DNA from 2 places in the Kitasatospora putterlickiae genome. Region 2 is predicted to be linked to the other one. Evidence: predicted binding sites of a transcription regulator. Region 2 holds the regulator's gene; the other holds the start of a gene.
The links. Region 2 encodes HspR, which represses chaperone genes until heat shock. Its sites were predicted from a motif close to TTGAGNNNNNNNNNCTCAA; they were not measured.

Region 1: a site for HspR is predicted at 2,357-2,375, ahead of lon (endopeptidase La). Genes of this name have one in related genera too.

The regions. Positions count from the first base shown of each region.
Region 1 covers NZ_BAAAKJ010000202.1:9,189-15,185, forward strand. The annotation lists gene lon (endopeptidase La) at 1-2,334, opposite strand, end outside; gene ABD308_RS20305 (rhomboid-like protein) at 2,471-3,259, opposite strand; gene ABD308_RS20310 (response regulator transcription factor) at 3,809-4,546, shown strand; gene ABD308_RS20315 (sensor histidine kinase) at 4,630-5,760, shown strand.
Region 2 covers NZ_BAAAKJ010000183.1:20,856-35,621, forward strand. The annotation lists gene ABD308_RS18335 ((Fe-S)-binding protein) at 1-1,485, opposite strand, end outside; gene dnaK (molecular chaperone DnaK) at 1,784-3,634, shown strand; gene grpE (nucleotide exchange factor GrpE) at 3,631-4,266, shown strand; gene dnaJ (molecular chaperone DnaJ) at 4,425-5,585, shown strand; gene ABD308_RS18355 (heat shock protein transcriptional repressor HspR) at 5,593-6,105, shown strand; gene ABD308_RS18360 (helix-turn-helix domain-containing protein) at 6,313-7,302, shown strand; gene ABD308_RS18365 (hypothetical protein) at 7,366-7,494, opposite strand; gene ABD308_RS18370 (hypothetical protein) at 7,868-8,494, shown strand; gene ABD308_RS18375 (LuxR C-terminal-related transcriptional regulator) at 8,502-9,440, opposite strand; gene ABD308_RS18380 (helix-turn-helix transcriptional regulator) at 9,427-10,458, opposite strand; gene ABD308_RS18385 (TDT family transporter) at 11,025-12,137, opposite strand; gene ABD308_RS18390 (LysR family transcriptional regulator) at 12,208-13,236, shown strand; gene clpB (ATP-dependent chaperone ClpB) at 13,308-14,766, shown strand, end outside.

The DNA.
Region 1 (5,997 bases), on a different contig from region 2:
GACGTCCGCGACCGGGTGGACGGTCAGCCGCTCCAGCACCTCCGCCGGGACGTCGTCCAGGTCGGGCTCGTTGCGCTTGGGGATGATCACCGTGGTGATCCCCGCCCGGTCGGCGGCGAGCAGCTTCTGCTTCACCCCGCCGATCGGCAGCACCCGCCCGGTCAGCGACACCTCACCCGTCATCGCCACCTCGTTGCGGACCTTGCGCCCGGAGAGCAACGAGGCCAGCGCCGTGGTCATGGTGATGCCGGCGCTCGGCCCGTCCTTGGGGACGGCCCCGGCCGGGACGTGCAGGTGCACGCCGCGGTCGCGCAGCGAGGTGACCGGCAGCTCCAGCTCGGCGCCGCGCGAGCGCAGGTAGGAGAGCGCGATGTGCGCCGACTCCTTCATGACGTCGCCCAGCTGGCCGGTCAGGGTCAGCCCGGTGCCGCCGGTCTCGGCGTCGGCGAGCGAGGCCTCGATGTAGAGGACGTCGCCGCCGGCTCCGGTGACCGCCAGGCCGGTGGCCACGCCGGGCACCGCGGTGCGCCGCTCGGCGGGCTCCTGGGCCGCCTCCGGCACGTGGTGCGGCCGGCCGATCAGGGCGCGCAGGTCGTCGGCGCCGATCGTGGCGGGCAGCTCGCGCTCGCCCAGCTCGTTCTGCGCGGCGATCTTGCGCAGCACCCGGGCGACGGCCCGTTCGAGGTTCCGCACGCCCGCCTCGCGGGTGTACTCCCCCGCGAGCCTGCGCAGCGCCGGCTCGTCGACCGCGACCTCCGCCTCCCCCAGTCCGGCCTTCTCCAGCTGGCGCGGGAGCAGGTGGTCGCGGGCGATGACGACCTTCTCGTCCTCGGTGTAGCCGTCCAGCCGGACCAGCTCCATCCGGTCGAGCAGCGGCTCGGGGATGGCCTCCAGGACGTTGGCGGTGGCGAGGAAGACCACGTCGGAGAGGTCCAGCTCGACCTCCAGGTAGTGGTCGCGGAAGGTGTGGTTCTGCGCGGGGTCGAGCACCTCCAGCAGGGCGGCGGCCGGGTCGCCCCGGTAGTCGGAGCCGACCTTGTCGATCTCGTCGAGCAGGACGACCGGGTTCATCGAGCCGGCCTCCTTGATGGCGCGGACCAGCCGGCCGGGCAGCGCTCCGACGTAGGTGCGCCGGTGGCCGCGGATCTCCGCCTCGTCCCGGACGCCGCCGAGCGAGACCCGGACGAACTCGCGGCCCATGGCGCGGGCCACCGACTCTCCGAGCGAGGTCTTGCCGACGCCGGGCGGGCCGACCAGCGCCAGCACCGCGCCGCCGCGACGGCCGCCGACCAGCCCGAGCCCCTGGTCGGCCCGGCGCTTGCGGACGGCCAGGTACTCGACGATCCGCTCCTTCACGTCGGCCAGCCCGGCGTGGTCGGCGTCCAGCACCGCCCGGGCGCCGGCGATGTCGTAGGAGTCCTCGGTACGCTCGTTCCAGGGCAGCTCCAGGACGGTGTCCAGCCAGGTGCGGATCCACGAGCCCTCGGGCGACTGCTCGCTGGAGCGCTCCAGCTTGTCGACCTCCTTGAGCGCGGCCTCGCGGACCTTCTCGGGCAGGTCGGCGGCCTCGACCCGGGCGCGGTAGTCGTCCTCCTCGCCGGCCGGGTCGCCGTTCAGCTCGGCCAGCTCCTTGCGGACGGCCTCCAGCTGGCGGCGGAGCAGGAACTCCTTCTGCTGCTTGGCCACGCCCTCCTCGACGTCCTTGCGGATGGTGTCGTTGACCTCCTCCTCGGCGAGGTGGTCGCGGAGCAGGCCGAGCGCGTACTCCAGTCGCGCGACCTGGTCGGCCTCCAGCAGCACCTTGAGCTTCTGCTCGGCGGTGACGAAGGACGCGTAGCCGATGTTGTCGGCGAGCTCGCCGACGCCCTCGATGGCGGCCACCCGGTCGACGACCTGCCAGGCGCCGCGCTTGCGCAGCCACTGGGTGGACAGGCTCTTGTACTCCCTGACCAGTTCGGCGGCCCGCCCGGCCACCGGGGTGCCGACCGAGGACTCCCGGAACGGCGTGGTCTCCACCCAGAGCGCGGCGCCGGGCCCGGTGGTGCCGACGCCGATCCGCACCCGGCGCACCGCGCGGACCAGCGCCGCCGGGTCGCCGTCGGCCAGCCGGCCGACCTGCTCGACGGTGGCGAGGGTGCCGACCGCCGCGTACGAGCCGTCCACCCGCGGAACCAGGAGGACCTGGGGCTTGCCGGTGGCGGCGGCCCGCGCGGCCTCGACGGCGGCGCGGACCTCGGTGTCCTTCAGGTCCAGCGGGACGACCATGCCCGGCAGGACGACCTCGTCATCGAGCGGCAGCACGGGCAGGGTGAGCGGAGTGGACGTCGATGCCATGATCTCTCCCCAGTCAGCGAACTTGAGTCGACCTGACTAAGGCTTTGCGGTCGCCGGATGTTCCCCGGACCTCGTTCGCCGTGAGCGAACGGTGAAGGAGATCTGGCGGTCCCGTCAAAACGCGGCCGGACCCGGCTCAGACGCGGTCCAGCGCGGCGGCCCGACCCGGCGCGGACCCCGGCGCGGGCACCGTCCGGGGGCGCTCGGCGGACGGCCCGAGCCGGATACGGCACGGCCGGTGCCCGTCCCAGCGGCGCAGCCACCGCCACAGCGCCACCCCGGTCAGCAGCGCCGCCGGGTGGCCGACCCCGGTGACCAGGTCCCGGTCACCGGCGATCTGCTCGACGATCAGAACCCCGGCCAGCCCGAGCGCGATCACCCGCCCACCCGGCCGCAGCAGCCCGGCCAGCGCGCCGAGGCTGGCCAGCACGCCGTAGCTGACGCCGATGTCCAGGTAGTCCATCGCGGCCGGCTCCAGCCGCCCGGTCTCCACCGCGACGATCACCACCCCCTGGGAGAGCAGGGTGGCGCCGATGTGCCCGGCGGCGAACACGGCGGCCGCCCTGGCCGGGCCGACCCGGCGCTCCAGCGGCGCGACGGTGAGGGCGAAGGCCCACAGGTAGGGCACCCAGTCCGGGCCGGCCACCCAGAAGCCGCTGAGCAGCAGCGCGCGCAGCGGGTGCTGCAGCAGGTTGTGCCCGTCGGAGCTGGACGCCTCCTGGAGCCGGCGCACCAGGTCCGGGTCGGCCAGTCCGGCGAAGGTGGTGGTGGCGCCGACCACCGCGAGGTAGCCGAGCGCGAAGGGGTTGCGCCGCGGGGTGGGCACCCGGGCCAGCAGCCACTCGACCACCCCGGCCCGCAGGCCGTGCCGGAGCATGCCGTACGGCGGACCGCCGCGCCCGGCGCGCACCCGTCGCTCCGTCATGCCGCCTCCGCTCCGCCTCCCGCGGCCGCCGCTCCCGCGCGCGTCCAACGCACCGGCGCGTTCCGGGAATCCCACCCCCGTGATTTGTCGTGGCCACGGTACGGGCGGCGACTGGGAGCCCGCTGGGAGAACGCTGGAAGCGACCGGGTCGCGGGGTGCTCGAATTGGTCCAGACCTTCTCCCCTTATACGCACGCCCATCCCCGCTGACCGGCGGCTTGGTGCCAACCGATGTGCATACATACCGTTACGGAGTGAAAAAACGCCGGGTAAGGTATCGGCCCGTGCCCACTTCCGAGTGGGCCCGACGAACGGCCCGGCGAGCCGGCCCACGGGCCGGAAATGTCCGGTCCACCTGCCGGGGATCACCCGCTGTCCGTACGCTGCGAGGTGTGTGGGAGAAGTGAGCGGCGCACACCCGCTCGCCGACCCCGCGGAACGCGACGGGACGGCGGACCCGGCACAGTCCACGACGGAACAAGACTACGAGCGGAGCCTTCGCCATCCCCACAGGTGGCCGGCCCGCAGCCCTGGGGGCGGTGGCGTGACCGTGACAGAAATTCAGCAGGACAACCAGAACGCCGGCGGCACGGTGAGCAGTCAGCGCAGAGTGCTGGTGGTCGAGGACGAGCCCACGATCGCCGAGTCCATCGCGGCCCGGCTGGGCGCGGAGGGCTTCAAGGTCGCCGTGGCCCACGACGGCCCGGGCGCCGTCGACGGCTTCCACACCTGGCAGCCCGACCTCGTCGTCCTCGACATCATGCTGCCCGGCTTCGACGGCCTTGAGGTGTGCCGCCGGATCCAGGCGCAGCGCCCGGTACCGGTCCTGATGCTCACCGCGCGGGACGACGAGACGGACCTGCTGGTCGGCCTCGGCGTCGGCGCCGACGACTACATGACCAAACCCTTCTCCATGCGCGAACTGGCCGCCCGGGTCAATGTGCTGCTGCGCCGCGTCGAGCGCGCCCAGCAGGCCGCCCGCACGCCCGCGCTGGGCAGCCTGCGCTTCGGCGAGCTGGAGATCGACCACGTGCAGCGCCGGGTCCGGCTCGCCTCGGGCGACGTCCACCTGACGCCGACCGAGTTCGACCTGCTCGCCTGCCTGGCCGCCCAGCCGCGCGCCGTGCTCACCCGCGAGCAGCTGCTGGCCGAGGTCTGGGACTGGACGGACGCCTCCGGCACCCGCACCGTCGACAGCCACGTCAAGGCGCTGCGCCGGAAGATCGGCGCCAGCTGGATCCGCACCGTGCACGGCGTCGGCTACGCGCTGGAGGCCCCGCTCTCGTAGCGGCGAAGCCTCGGACACCGGGCCGCCGGGGGGCCCGTGTCCCGACCGCCGTGCGCACCCACGCGGGGGACCACAGGGGACCAATGACCTTTCCACAGCAACGCAACGGGAACCTTGACGGCAGCCGGCCGCCCACGCTGGCCGCCCGCGCCGCGAAACGGGTCTGGGCCGACATCCGGCCGCTGGACCCGGTCCGCTCGATCAAGGGCAAACTCGCCCTCCTGGTGATCGTGTCGGTCTTCCTGGCCACCGGCATGGTGGTCGTGGCGATCCGGTCCGAGACCCAGATCCGGATCATCATGATCTTCTCGATGATCGCCTCGCTGCTCTTCATGCAGTTCCTCGCGCACGGGCTGACCGCCCCGCTGCGCGACATGACCGCCGCCGCCCGCGCGATGGCCTCCGGCGACTACAGCCGCCGGGTCGAGGTGAACTCGCGCGACGAGATCGGCGAGCTGGCCGCCACCTTCAACCAGATGGCGGCCGACCTGGGGGCGGCCGACCGGCACCGCCGCGAACTGGTCGCCAACGTCTCGCACGAGCTGCGCACGCCGATCGCCGCGCTGCACGCCGTGCTGGAGAACGTGGTCGACGGCGTCGTCCAGCCGAACCCGGCGACCCTGGGTGCCGCGCTGGAGCAGACCGAGCGGCTCGGCCGGCTGGTCACCCATCTGCTCGACCTCTCCAAGATCGACGACGGCGTGGTCGACCTGGACGCGCGCCCCTTCGAGGTGCGCGAGTTCCTGGACGGCGTGCTGCGCGGGGTCACCGTGGACGGCGCCACGGCGGGCGGGGCGTTCTCCCGGCGCGGAGACGTCCGGCTCGCGCTGGAGGTGAGCCCGATGGGCCTCACCGGCGTCGCCGACCCGGAGCGGCTCCACCAGGTGGTCGCCAACCTGGTCGACAACGCCTGCAAGCACTCCCCGCCCGGCGGCACCGTGACGGTGCGCGCCCGGCCCGACGAGGGGCCCGGCTCGCTGCTGCTGGAGGTCGAGGACGAGGGTCCCGGCATCCCGGCGGCGGACCGGACCAGGGTCTTCGAACGGTTCGGCCGCAGCGGCACCGCGACCGCCGCCGGGCCGGGCGCCGACGGCGGGACCGGCCTCGGCCTGGCGATCGCCCGCTGGGCGGTGGACCTGCACGGCGGGCGGATCGAGGTCGCCGAGGCCGCCCGGGGCTGCCGGATCGAGGTCCGGCTGCCCGGGCCGCGCTGACCGGCCGCGTTGACCGGGCCCCGGGGGTGAAGTGGACGAATGTCACAGATCCGACACAGAGCCGCCCCCGGGGTCCAAACCCCCCTATGTCCGCTTTTGACCGCATTTGTCGGGTGGTCGGAAGCGGTCGGTTCCCCTCCGATGCCGGTTTCTAACGCACATTTTCAGCCAAAGCGCAGGTCATGACTGTGATCTGGGCGACGCCTGAGCCCCGGGGACTGCGCGATCACTGGTCGG
Region 2 (14,766 bases):
CTTCTTGGCGCGGTCCTCCAGGGCGCCGGCGCAGCCCACCCAGTACAGGTACTCGACCTCGGCGGGGTCGATGTCCTCGCCGATCACCGGCACCTCGATGCCGGTCTCCTTCTTGAGCTCCTTGACCCAGTCCAGGCGGGCCTTGGTGGCCATGCCCCAGGGGTTGCCCTTGTTCTCCAGGTTCTTGAGCATGGTGCCGGCCTCGGTGGGGAACGAGGATTCGATCATCACCTGGTAGCGGCGCATGTCGACGATGTGGTCGATGTGCTCGATGTCGACCGGGCACTGCTCGACGCAGGCGCCGCAGGTGGTGCAGGACCACAGCACGTCGGGGTCGATGACGCCGTTCTCTTCGGCGGTGCCGATCAGCGGGCGCTCGGCCTCGGCCAAGGCGGCGGCGGGGACGTCCTTGAGCTGCTCGGCGGTGGCCTTCTCGGTGCCCTCCATGTCCTTGCCGCCACCGGCGAGCAGGTAGGGGGCCTTGCCGAAGGCGTGCTCGCGCAGGCTCATGATCAGCAGCTTGGGCGACAGCGGCTTGCCGGTGTTCCAGGCCGGGCACTGCGACTGGCAGCGGCCGCACTCGGTGCAGGTGGAGAAGTCGAGGATGCCCTTCCAGGAGAAGTGCTCGACCTGGGAGACGCCGAAGACGGCGTCGTCGGCCGGGTCCTCGAAGTCGATCGGCTGTCCGCCGCTGGTCATCGGGCGCAGTTCGCCGAGCGCGGTGGAGCCGTCCTCCTCGCGCTTGAAGTAGATGTTGAAGAAGCCCAGGAAGCGGTGCCAGGCGACGCCCATCGAGGGGTTGAGACCGATGGTGATCGCCCAGGCGAAGGAGATGCTGATCTTCAGCATCGCGAAGAGGTAGACCAGGTTCTCCAGGGTGCCGTGGGACAGACCGCGGAAGGCCACCACCAGCGGGTAGGAGATCAGGTACTTGGCCTCGTAGGAGCCGACGTTCTCCAGCGCGCCCTCCAGGCCGCGCAGGATCATGATGCACAGGCCGATGCCGAGGATCGTGTACTCGACGTAGAAGGCCTGCCAGGCGATCGAGCCGGCGAAGCGGGACTTGCGGCCCGCCCGGCCGGGCAGGCTGAGCAGGCGGATCACGATCAGCGTCGCGATGCCCAGCGTGGTGAAGGTGCCGACCAGTTCGGTGAACAGCTCGTACGGCAGCCAGCCGCCGAGCACCGGCAGCACGAACTCGGCGTCGAACAGCTGGAAGAACGCGGTCACCAGGGTCAGGATCAGGCTGAAGAAGCCGACCGCGACGAACCAGTGGGCGACGCCGACGATCCCCCAGCGGTTCATCCGGGTGTGGCCGACGAACTCCACCGCCACGGTCTTCGCCCGCTGCGCGGGTTGCCCGAAGCGGGTGGCGTCCGGCTGGCCGGTGCGCACCACCCGGTAGATGTACAGCGCCGCACGAGCGGCGAGCGCGGTGCCGATCACAAAGGTGACCAGCGAGATGACGATCGCTGCTAGCTGCATCGGCTCTCCGTCTCCTGCGGCTTGCGTGTTGCTGGTGTCCGGTGTCTCCGGAGGCATTGTACTCGTCGGTAACTTCCAGGGCCGACGGCCCGGACATTACCGTTCGCCACCGCTTCTGCTGAAGATGCTCAAGGTATGGCGGCAGTCACGCGGGCGCACGCGCGGCACGGCCCGGCCGCCGCACTCGGAGCACGGCTCAGCAAAGTTGAGCGGCCAGGACTCAGGGCTGTTGACGGCACCCGCCTCGTCATGCATCCTTGAGTCCGTAAAGCTCAACTCTTCCGTGGAGGTATCTACGATGGCACGCGCGGTCGGCATCGACCTCGGCACGACGAACTCGGTCGTCAGCGTTCTGGAGGGTGGCGAGCCCACCGTCATCACGAACGCCGAGGGCGCGCGGACCACGCCGTCCGTCGTCGCCTTCGCGAAGAACGGCGAGGTGCTCGTCGGCGAGGTGGCCAAGCGCCAGGCGGTCACCAACGTCGACCGGACCATTCGCTCGGTCAAGCGTCACATGGGCACCAGCTGGAAGATCGGGCTGGACGGCAAGGACTTCAACCCGCAGCAGATCAGCGCCTTCGTGCTGCAGAAGCTGAAGCGGGACGCCGAGGCCTACCTGGGCGAGCAGGTCACCGACGCCGTCATCACCGTTCCGGCGTACTTCTCCGACTCCGAGCGCCAGGCCACCAAGGAGGCCGGTGAGATCGCGGGCCTCAACGTCCTGCGCATCGTCAACGAGCCGACCGCGGCCGCCCTGGCCTACGGCCTGGACAAGGACGACCAGACCATCCTGGTCTTCGACCTCGGCGGCGGCACCTTCGACGTCTCCCTGCTGGAGATCGGCGACGGGGTCGTCGAGGTGAAGGCCACCAACGGTGACAACCACCTCGGCGGCGACGACTGGGACCAGAAGATCGTCGACCACCTGGTCAAGGTCTTCCAGGCCGGCCACGGCGTGGACCTGTCCAAGGACAAGATGGCCCTGCAGCGTCTGCGCGAGGCCGCCGAGAAGGCCAAGATCGAGCTGTCCTCGTCCTCCGAGACCTCGATCAACCTGCCCTACATCACGGCCTCCGCCGAGGGCCCGCTGCACCTGGACGAGAAGCTCACCCGGGCCCAGTTCCAGCAGCTGACCTCCGACCTGCTGGAGCGCTGCAAGATCCCGTTCCACAACGTGATCAAGGACGCCGGCATCGCGCTCTCCGAGATCGACCACGTCGTCCTCGTCGGCGGCTCCACCCGCATGCCGGCCGTCGCCGAGCTGGTCCGCGAGCTGACCGGCGGCAAGGACGCCAACAAGGGCGTCAACCCGGACGAGGTCGTCGCCATCGGCGCCGCGCTCCAGGCCGGTGTCCTCAAGGGCGAGGTCAAGGACGTCCTGCTGCTCGACGTCACCCCGCTGTCCCTCGGCATCGAGACCAAGGGCGGCATCATGACCAAGCTGATCGAGCGCAACACCACGATCCCGACCAAGCGCTCGGAGATCTTCACCACGGCCGAGGACAACCAGCCGTCCGTGCAGATCCAGGTCTACCAGGGCGAGCGCGAGATCGCCGCGTACAACAAGAAGCTCGGCATGTTCGAGCTGACCGGCCTGCCGCCGGCCCCCCGCGGCCTGCCCCAGATCGAGGTCACCTTCGACATCGACGCCAACGGCATCATGCACGTCGGCGCCAAGGACCTCGGCACCGGCAAGGAGCAGAAGATGACCGTCACCGGCGGCTCCGCGCTGCCGAAGGACGACATCGAGCGCATGATGCGCGAGGCCGAGCAGTACGCGGAGGAGGACCACAAGCGCCGCGAGGCCGTGGAGACCCGCAACCAGGCCGAGCAGCTCGTCTACTCCACCGAGAAGTTCATCGCCGACAACGCCGACAAGCTGCCGGCCGACGTCAAGACCGAGGTCGAGACCGCCATCGGCGAGCTCAAGGAGGCCCTGAAGGGCGAGGACATCGCGAAGATCCGCGAGGCCTCGGAGAAGGTCTCCACCACCGCCCAGAAGCTCGGCCAGGCGCTGTACGCCAACGCCGACGCCGCCGGTGCGGCCGGTGCGGGCGCGGGTGCCGCCGGTGACGCGGGTGCCAAGGACGACGACGTCGTCGACGCCGAGATCGTGGACGACGAGAAGCCCAAGGGCGGTGCGGCATGACGGAGAAGCCGCAGGGTGCCGAGCCCGGCGACGACTCCGCCGCCGAGGAGGCCGTGATCAAGGCGGCCGAGGAGGCCGCCGCGGCCGGGGCCGAGGGCTCCGCCTCCGGCACCGAGGCGCTGGCCACGGCCAAGCGCGAGCTGGCCGAGCGCACGGGCGACCTCCAGCGTCTCCAGGCCGAGTACCAGAACTACCGCAAGCGGGTCGAGCGCGACCGGCTGACGGTCCGTGAGATCGCCGTCTCCAACATCCTGGAGTCGCTGATCCCGGTGCTGGACGACATCGGCCGCGCCCGCGACCACGGCGAGGTGACGGGCGGCTTCAAGTCCGTCGCGGAGTCGCTGGAGACGGTCGTCGCCAAGCTGGGCCTGCAGCAGTTCGGCAAGGAGGGCGAGCCCTTCGACCCGACCATGCACGAGGCGCTGATGCACAGCTACTCCTCGGAGGTCACCGAGGACACCTGCGTCCAGATCCTCCAGCCCGGCTACCGGATCGGCGAGCGGATCATCCGCCCGGCGATGGTCGCGGTCGCGGAGCCCCAGCCGGGCACCCAGACCGCGTCCGGCCCGGACGCCGACACCGCCAAGGGCGGGGAGAAGAAGGACCAGGCAGACGGTGGCTCGGACAGCTGACCACCGGTGACAGCTGACAACCCCTGCGCTGCGGAGTCGTACGCCGGCCAGTACGGCGGGCGGCTCCGCAGCGCGTTGTCGACGTGCCCGGGCACGGACGGCCGTGCCCGGACCGTTGACAGCACAGTGACGATGGACCTCGGGAGGTGGCGCCGGCCATGAGCGGCAAGGACTACGTGGAGAAGGACTACTACAAGGTCCTCGGCGTGCCCAAGGACGCCAGCGCCACGGAGATCAAGAAGACCTACCGCAAGCTGGCGCGCGAGTTCCACCCCGACGCCAACAAGGGCGACACCAAGGCCGAGGAGCGGTTCAAGGACATCTCCGAGGCCTACGACGTCCTCTCGGACGAGAAGCGCCGCAAGGAGTACGACGAGGCCCGCAGCCTCTTCGCCAACGGCGGCTTCCGGCCCGGCGGCCCGGGCGGCACCGGCAGCTACAGCTTCGACTTCGGCGACCTCTTCAGCGGCAGCCAGGGCGGCGGCGGCGCCGCCGGCGGCGGCCTCGGCGACGTCTTCGGCGGGCTGTTCAACCGCGGCGGCCGGCAGGCCCAGCCGCGGCGCGGCGCCGACGTCGAGACCGAGGTGACGCTCTCCTTCGAGGAGGCCGTGGACGGGGCCACCGTCCCGCTGCGGATGACCAGCCAGGCCCCCTGCCGGCTCTGCAACGGCACCGGCGCCAAGTCCGGCACCACCCCCCGGGTCTGTCCGACCTGCGTCGGCTCCGGCACGGTCAGCCGAGGCCAGGGCGCCTTCGCGCTCTCCGAGCCCTGCCGGGACTGCCGGGGCCGCGGCATGATCGTCGACGACCCGTGCCCGGACTGCCACGGCAGCGGCCGCGCCAGCTCCGCCCGCACCATGCAGGTCCGGATCCCGGCCGGCGTCCAGGACGCCCAGCGGATCCGTCTCAAGGGCAAGGGCGCCCAGGGCGAGCGCGGCGGCCAGCCCGGCGACCTGTACGTCACCGTCCACGTCGACCCGCACCCGGTGTTCGGGCGCAAGGCCGACAACCTGACGGTGACGGTGCCGGTGACCTTCCCCGAGGCCGCGCTCGGCGGCACCATCGAGGTGCCGACCCTGAACGGCCCGTCGGTGAAGCTCAAGCTGCCCCCGGGCAGCGCCAACGGCCTCACCCTGCGGGCCCGCGGCAAGGGCGCCACCCGCAAGGACGGCACCCGCGGCGACCTCCTGGTCACCATGGAGGTCGTGGTGCCCCAGCACGTCACCGGCGAGGCACTGACCGCTCTGGAGCAGTACCGCGAGGCGACCGCCTCCGACGACCCGCGAGCCGCCCTCTTCCGGGCGGCGGAGGGAGCGTGACGACCAGATGACCCCCGACGACCCCATCGGCCCCGGCCTCGGCGAAGGCCTCCCCGGAGGCGGCGCCCGCCGCACCACCCGCCGGGCCGCCCCGCAGCCCCAGTACGTGCTCACCGAGGAGACCCCGGTCTACGTGATCTCGGTGGCCGCCGAGCTCTCCGGCCTGCACCCGCAGACCCTCCGCCAGTACGACCGGCTCGGCCTGGTCTGCCCCGACCGCACCGCCGGGCGCGGCCGGCGCTACTCCGCGCGCGACATCCAGCAGCTGCGCGAGGTCCAGCGGCTCTCCCAGGACGAGGGCATCAACCTGGCCGGCATCAAGCGGATCATCGAGCTGGAGAACCAGGTCGCCGCGCTCCAGTCCCGGATCGCCGAGCTGGCCGACTCCCTGGAGGGGGCCGCCACCGCGCTCCAGCAGCGCGAGGCCACCATCCACGCCTCCTACCGCCGCGACCTCGTCCCCTACCAGCCGCCCACGCCGCACTCCAGCGCCCTGGTGGTCTGGCGCCCCAAGCGCTGACGGCCACCGGGCCGCCCGTTCCGCCGTCGGTTTCCCCCTGGCCGGGGGGTGCCGGCGGCGGCCCCGTCTGTGAGAGAGTGCCGCACCGGAGCATGCCTCGGCAGCTGCCGTGGAAGCGGATGAAGGGCTGCATTCGCATCCTAGGATGCCTGGTACACGTGTTTTAGGACGTTGACTAGTTGTCCGGTCGACGACAGGGAGCCGAAGATGAGCGGGCGAGAGCAGCCTGGTTCCGCCGATGGCGGGTCACGAATTCTTTCCGCGGACGCCCGTGCGCTCTACCTGAAGACGATCCACGACAGCGGCCGAATACCAGACAGCGCAAATCCGGAATGCAACCACGCACTCCGGGAGTTGCTGGATCTCGGGCTCCTCATTCCGAACAGCGACGATCCCGGGGCCTTCATCGCGGCGGATCCCGCCCAGCTTTCGTTGAGCCTCAGTTCCGTCTGGCAGCGCCAGGCGCTCGAATTGCTCACCCACGCGGTCGCCATACCGACGGATTTCGCCGAACTCGCCGAGGCTTTTCATGGCCCCGACAAGATCGGCGGCCCCATCGAATACCTGCACGGGAAGGCGGTGATCAATCAACGCCTCCAGCAGGAGATGGCCGCCGGCATGACCGAGGGGCTGGCCATGCAGCCCGGCGGCCCGAGACCTCCGGAACTCCTCGCCGCCGGCCTGGAGCGCGACCTCAAGAGCCTCCAGCGGGGCGCTTCCATGCGCACCATCTACAACGCCAGCACCCGTTACCACCAGCCCACCCGGGAATACGTCGCCAGGCTCGCCAGGGAGGGATATCAATTCCGCACGCTCGACGAACCGTACGCGCGGCTGCTCATCGTCGACCGTCGCCTCGCGGTCCTCCCGGTGGACGGCGACGACGTCGCGGCGTTCGTCCGGGATCCCGCGGTCATCACCTTCCTCGTGGAGGAGGTGTTCGAACGGAACTGGAGCCGGGCACTGGCTTTCGACGGCGATGCCACCGTTCCGCAGGAGGTCGTTTCGAGACTCCGGCAGACGATCATCGACCTGCTTCTCTCCGGGACCAACCACCGGGTCATCGCACGACGGCTGGGCATCAGTGAGCGGACCCTGGCCCGGCACATCGCGGAAATGCGGGACGACTACGACGTCGACTCCCTCTTCCAGTTGGGCTACGTCCTGGGACGCGCCTCGCACCAGAAGAACGACTGAACGGCGATCAGGGTCGGGGGACGCGCCGGACGGCGGGTCCGCCCACGGGCATGCCCTCGCGGATCAACCCCAGTTCATGTCCTCCGCGGTGAGGTAGGCGACGGGGCGGGACTTGGCAGCGACGCCGTCACCGGCCTGCTGCGCCTGCCCGGCGGCGACACCGCCGGCCAACGCCCCAATCGCGATGGCCACTGAAAGCACGACCTTGCACATAAGCCTGGACATACGGGACACCAGCCCACTCCTTTCCGAAAGCCAACGCGAGCGGCACCATTAGCACGGGAGTCCACATGATGCCGCAGATCCCGTTGCACTGTCACCCCCACCGAAGACCCGGTGCCGTCATCTCCCTGCCATGCAGCCAGATGACAGGGCAAGAACCTGGACGCACCCAGGGCCACTGATAGACGATCAGTTCGCCCTCGATAGTCCGGCACTGGATCCTGATCATGGCGCTGTACTGTCAATATCTCACCACAGGGCACCCGGAATCGCTTGTAGCAGCAACCACTCTCAACGCCTACCGGCACCGTCCCAACCCGGTCGGCCTTCCCCCGGAGTCGACATGACCGAGCCCTACCTGCGTCACCACGACAGCCAGGCCCATGAGGGCCGGCGTGCACGCGTGTTCCTGGCCGCGCCGCTGATGCGGCTGACGGGGCCGGCGGACAGTGTGGTGACCCTCGCCAGCCGGACGCGGCTGACGACCCTGCGCACCACCCTCCTTCGCAGCGGCGCCGCCGTCTACAGCGCCCACCACAGTGACGCCTGGACCGTCGCCGGGCGCGCCCCCGAGCCCCGCGTGCCGTCGGACTTCCGCGCGCTGCAGTCCGCGGACCTGGTCTTCGCCTACGTCGGCGCGCCGCTCTCCGCCGGCGTCAGCCTGGAGCTGGGCTGGGCGTCGGCACTGCGCAAGCCGATCGTCCTGCTCGTGGACGAGGCCATCACCCACAACCCGCTGATCGCCACCATCGAGCAGGTCGCCCCCGTCCTGCCGCTGGTCTTCGACGACACCTGGTCCCAGGAGGCCCTCCACCACACCGTGGAGACCGCCCTCGACTGGGCCGGCATGGCGCTCTCCCTGCGCGAGGGCTTCTGGACCGCCCCCGGCGAGCAGTTCACCGTCCCCCGCCAGCAGCCCCCCGCCGTCGGCCCGTCCGGCTACTGGCCCACCGGCGCCGCCACCGGCTGACCCCGGCTCAGCCATCGCCCTCGCCCCGCATCCGCCAACCGAGCTGGAAGAGGGTCTGCGCGCCGTGACGGTCGCGCAGCCGGGCGATGTGGGCGGCGACGGTGCGCTCGCTCAGGCCCAGGCGGGTCGCGATGGCGCCCTGGGTGAGGCCGCGGGCGAGGAGACCGGTGATCCGGGTGGCGGCCCGGTGCGGGGTGGCGGACCAGTCGACGGCGGCGGCGCGGGACCAGTCGCGCTCGAAGACGGCGACCAGCGCGGCCACCGTGGCCCGGTCGGTGATGAAGGCGGCGGCGCCGTGGTCGGACCGGGCGGAGACGACGGCCGTCGACCGGTCGACGATGATCGTCCGGTCGAACGGTTCGTCCAGCAGGCGGATCCGCGAGCCGTGGCGGGTGACCGCGCCCGCGTACTCGACCACCGCCGGCCGGCGGCGGGCCGCGGGCTGGTAGATGGTCCGCATCCGGCGTCCGGTCATCAGCAGCGGGAGGTCCTGACTGAGCGCCGGCTCCAGGGTGACGGCCCAGTGCGGTCCGGGCTGGGCCGTCAGCAGCTCTTCCTGACACTCCGCCAGCAGCTGCGAGATCCGGTGCCGGATGGCGTCCCGGCCCTCGACGTGGTGCGACTCGGGGCCCTGGTGCGCGGCGTCGTAGGCGGCGGTGAGCGGGGCGAGGGCGTCGGGGAGGTTCTCGGCGCGCACCAGCAGACGGGTGGCCTCCCCGCGGAGTCCGGCGGCGAGGCGGTCACCGGCCGCTCGTGGGTCGACCGCGGCGTAGCCCGCGGCGCCGGGGGCGAACAGGCCCCGGGCGAGCAGGCCGGCCAGGGCCGCCGAATCGGCGCCCGAATCGGCGCCCGGGCCGGCGGCGGGCGGTGCCGCGAGGTGGCCGCCGTTCGAGAGGGCCGCCAGGTAGAGCGCGTGCTCGGCCGGGGTGAGGTCATCCGCCGTCACGGCCACCCCGCATCAGCCAGCCCAGCTGGAAGAGCGTCTGCGCGCCGTAGCGGTCGCGCAGCCGGGAGATGTGGGCGGCGACGGTGCGCTCGCTCAGGCCCAGGCGGGTGGCGACGGCGCGCTGGGTGAGGCCGCGGGCGAGCAGCCGGCCGACCCGGTCGGGGGCGCTGGGGGTGGGGCTCTGGCCGAGGACGGCCGACCAGTCGGTGGCGTCGGCACGGCACCAGTCGCGTTCGAAGGCGTTGACGATGAAGGCGATCGCGGCCGGGTCGGTGATGAACGCGGCGGTGCTGTGGTCGTCGGAGGCGGAGATCACCGCGACCGAGCGGTCGAAGACCATCAGCCGCTCGAAGGGCTCGTCCAGGATCCGGATCAGCGAGCCGCGCCGGGTGACCTCCTCGACGTAGGCGAGGGCGGGCGGATCGGCGATCGCGACGGGCTGGTAGACGGTGCGCAGCGAGCAGCCGCGCTGGAGGAGCTGCACGTCCTGCTGGATGGCGATCTTGAGCGCGTCGGCCGGGCGGGCGCCCGGCTGGGCGGTGAGGACCTCGGTGCGGCAGTCAGCGACCAGTTGGGAGATCCGGTGCCGGATGTGGACGTGGCCCTCGATGTAGACCGCGCCGCCGGAGCGCTCCGGCGGGCGGGGCATCGCGTCGTAGGCCCGGGTGAGGGCGTCCAGGGCGCCGGGCAGGCTCTCGGCGCGCACCAGCAGCCGGGTGGCCTCGCTGCGCAGCTCCGTGCCGAGGCGGTCGCTGACCGAGCGGGGGCTGACGGCGGTGTAGCAGGCGTCCATCGGGTTGGGCATCAGCAGGCCGATGGAGACGAGTTGGCGAACGGGGTCGCGGTCGGACTCGGGGACGTCGGCGAACCTGACCCGGCCGCCGCCCGCGAGGATCGCGAGGTAGACGCGGCGCGCGGCCTCGTCGGGCTCGCCGGCCGCCCCGGCGGCGGCCGTGCTCCCGTCGCCGGCGGCGGCGCCCTGGGTGGTGCTCGGGTCCGCCGTCGCCTCGAACGTCACGTCGAACGCTCCCTGCCGGATGCTCGGGGGTGTTGGTGCTCCGCGTGCCGCGCGCGATGGCCGGCGACGATCAAGGTACTGGTGCCCGACGGTCCCCCGGACCCCGGGTGCCGTCGCACTCGGGTCCAGGGGCCGCCGGTGTACGCCGGTCCCAGCGCTTCCGTCGAGGCGGAGCAGCAACGCCTCGACGGCTCCGGTCCCGGGGGCCATCACCACACATGGCGTCCCGGCCGGTGCTCTCCCCCCCGATATGCAGGTACGTGCGGACGTACCGGTCGCATCCAGTATGAAGAGCAAGTCGCCTTCCTCGGGCTGCGGTTGCCCGGACGACCTGGCGTGCCTCCACCCTCACAGCGTGACGGCCGGTGAACAAGTGCCACCCTGCTGCATGTTCTCGCAATTGCAGGAACCTGCACCGCCGGTTCGGCGCACGCTTCCGCGGGCCGTTTCCGGCTTCCGCGAAACCGCAGGTCACAGGGGTGCGGCGAGGATTCTCCGACCGTCCGTCCGGTCGGTGGCGGAGTTGCGTGTTCCGGAACCCGGGCCGAGGCCGGGAGCCCGCGGCCTCAGCGGGCCAGCAGCCGGCCGCGGGCCAGCGCGGTCGCCGTGCCCGCCGCGGCGAGGGTCCAGCCGGTCAGCAGCAGCACGAACAGGCCCGCCGCGAGCGCCGTGAAGCCGGGGAAGCCGGTGTGCCGGGCGAGCGCGGCCGCCCCGGTGACGCAGGTGCCGACCGGGAAGGTGAACGCCCACCAGGTCATCGCGAACCCCATGCCGGCCCGCCGGGCGCGCAGGTTGGCGGTGACGGCGAGCGGCAGCCAGAGCAGCGCGGCACCGAGCACCGCCACCCCGAACAGTTCGGCGAGGGCGCCCGCCGCCGGGGCCAGGCCGGGGAACACCGGGTCGGCGGCGTCGGCCAGCTGGTGGACGGCGGTGGTCGACTGGCCGAGCGGGCCGAGCACCAGGAACAGCGTGGGAGTGAGCGCCAGGGCGGGCAGCCCGCTGTGCACCAGGCCGGTGAGCACCACCGGCAGCACCGCCAGGGTGGCCAGCAGGCCGATCCCGAACAGCCCCGCGCATCCGTACAGCAGCGCCTCCCGGGCGGCGCCGGCCGGCAGGTGCGGGACCAGCGCCGGACCGGTGGCGGAGGCCACCAGCGGGGCGACCACGGGCAGCAGCCAGGTCGGGTTGGCGGCGAGCGGGGAGACCGTGTGCCGGGTGATCATCAGGTACGGGATGCCGGCCGCCACGGCGAGCGCGTACAGCGTGCCGGCCGTCCAGAGCGCGAGGTCGAGCGCGACGGCCGGGCCCGTGCCGATGATCCGGGAGCCGACGGTCAGGGTGCCGAGGCCGACCGAGAGCAGCGCCATCGGCGGGCAGCCGTAGAAGACGGCGGTGGCCGGGTTGTCCAGCAGCTGCTCGCGGGCGGCCGCGCGGTGCCGGGTGAGGTGGACGGCCCGGGCGGCGCCGAGCACCAGGAGGCCGGCCAGCCCCAGCGCCCACATCACCTCGGCGAAGCCGATCAGGCCCGGCCAGTGGAGCGGGAGCGCGGCCGCGCCGTTGGCCGTGATCGCCGTCCCCATGACCACCGCGTACCAGTTGGGGCCGAGCTGGGCGAGGTCGAGACGGCGGACGCGGGCGGACGCGCGGGGGCTGGGGGCGGTGCTGAGCAGGGTGGCCATGCACCCACCGTCGCCCGGGGCGGCGGACGCCGGTAGCGCCGCGCGCTCTATGAGGACATAGCCTGAACCTATGGCCCTCTCCCCGCGTGTCCCCGAACTCGGTGCGCTGGAGCTGCTGCTCGCGGTGGCCCGGCTCGGCGGCGTCGGCCGGGCGGCCGCCGAACTCGGGGTGAGCCAGCCGACCGCGAGCGCCCGGATCAAAGGCATGGAGCGGCAGATCGGCGTCTCGCTGCTGGAACGCTCCCCGCGCGGCTCCCGGCCCACCGAGGCGGGCCGGCTGGTGGTCGAGTGGGCGCGGCAGGTGGTGGAGGCGGCGCAGGCGCTGGACGCCGGGATCGACGCGCTGCGCGAGCGCCGGGACGCCCGCCTGATCGTGGTGGCCAGCCTGACCGTCGCCGAGTACCTGATGCCGGGCTGGCTGCTGGCGCTGCACGCGGTCAGCCCGGGCACGGCGGTGACGCTGCGCACCGCCAACTCGGCGGACGTGGCCGGCCACGTCCTGGCCGGGGAGGCGGACCTCGGCTTCGTCGAGGGCCCGCTGCCCCCGGCCGGGCTGGCGGGCGCGGTGGTGGCGGCGGACCGGCTGGTGGTCGTGGTGGCGCCGGACCATCCGTGGGCCCGGCGCCGCTCGCCGCTGTCCGCGCGGGAGCTGGCGGAGACCCCGCTGGTGCTGCGCGAGCCGGGGTCGGGGACCCGGGAGGTGCTGGAGATGGCGCTGGCGCCGTACGGCGGCACCGCGCCGCCGCGGCTGGAACTGGCCTCGTCGACGGCGCTGAAGGCGGCGGCGATGACCGGGGCCGGGCCGGTCTGCCTGAGCGAGCTCGCGGTGGTGGAGGAGCTGGCGACCCGGCGGCTGGTGGCGGTGCGGCTGGCCGAGGAGCTGGACCTGCGGCGGCCGCTGCGCGCGGTCTGGCCGGCCGGGCAGCGGCCGACCGGCCCGGCCCGGGAACTGCTGGCGCTGACCCGGCGGACGGCCGGGACCCACCAGGCGCGGATGGCGCAGGCGCGGGCCCTGCCGCCGAAGGCCGCCCGCAAGCCCGCCGGCTCGGCCGAGCGCCCCGCGCTGCGGGTCCGCCCCGACCGTTCATCCAGAAGTTGAGCGGAATAGACTCAACTTAGTGCATGCTGTAGACAGCAGACATCGCGCACGACGAGGAGGACCCCCCAGCAGTGGACGCCAGCAAGTTCACCACCAAGACGCAGGACGCCCTGTCCGCCGCGATCCGGCAGGCCGGGGCCGTCGGCAACCCGGACGTCAAGCCGGTGCACATCCTGATCGCCCTGCTGGAACAGCCCGAGGGCATCGCCAGGCCGCTGCTTGAGGCGGTCGGCGCGGACGTGTCCCGCCTCGACGCCGAGGCCCGCCGCCAGCTCACCGCGCTGCCCAGCGCGTCCGGCAGCACCGTCGCCGCGCCGCAGCTGGCCCGCGACACCCTGGCCGTGCTGACCGAGGCCGGCAAGCGCGCCGACGACCTCGACGACCAGTACGTCTCCACCGAGCACCTGCTGGTCGGCGTGGCCGCCGAGGGCGGCGCGGTCGCCGAGCTGCTGGTGCGCCACGGCGCCACCCCGAAGGCGCTGCTCGCCGCGTTCAAGGACGTCCGGGGCAGCGCCCGGGTCACCTCGCCGGACCCCGAGGGCACCTACAAGGCGCTGGAGAAGTACGGCACCGACCTCACCCAGGCCGCCCGGGACGGCAAGCTCGACCCGGTGATCGGCCGCGACCAGGAGATCCGCCGGGTGGTCCAGGTGCTCTCCCGCCGGACCAAGAACAACCCGGTGCTGATCGGCGAGCCCGGTGTCGGCAAGACCGCCGTCGTCGAGGGCCTGGCCCAGCGGATCGTGGCCGGCGACGTGCCGGAGTCGCTGCGCGGCAAGCGCCTGGTCGCCCTGGACCTCGGCGCGATGGTCGCCGGCGCCAAGTACCGCGGCGAGTTCGAGGAGCGGCTGAAGGCCGTCCTCAACGACATCAAGCAGAGCGACGGCCAGGTCGTCACCTTCATCGACGAGCTGCACACCATGGTCGGCGCGGGCGCCGGCGGCGACTCCGCGATGGACGCCGGCAACATGCTCAAGCCGATGCTGGCCCGCGGCGAGCTGCGGATGGTCGGCGCCACCACCCTGGACGAGTACCGCGAGCGGATCGAGAAGGACCCGGCCCTGGAGCGACGCTTCCAGCAGGTGCTGGTCGGCGAGCCCAGCGTCGAGGACTCCATCGCCATCCTGCGCGGCCTCAAGGGCCGCTACGAGGCGCACCACAAGGTGCAGATCGCGGACGCCGCGCTGGTCGCCGCGGCCACCCTCTCCAACCGGTACATCACCTCCCGCTTCCTGCCGGACAAGGCGATCGACCTGGTCGACGAGGCGGCCTCCCGGCTGCGGATGGAGATCGACTCCTCCCCGGTCGAGATCGACGAACTCCAGCGCACCGTCGACCGGTTGCGGATGGAGGAGCTGGCCCTGGAGAAGGAGTCGGACCCGGCCTCGGTCGACCGGCTGGCCCGGCTGCGCCGCGATCTCGCCGACCGGAACGAGCAGCTGAGCGTGCTCACGGCCCGCTGGGAGCAGGAGAAGAAGAGCCTGAACCGGGTCGGCGAGCTCAAGGAGCGGCTGGACGACCTGCACGGCG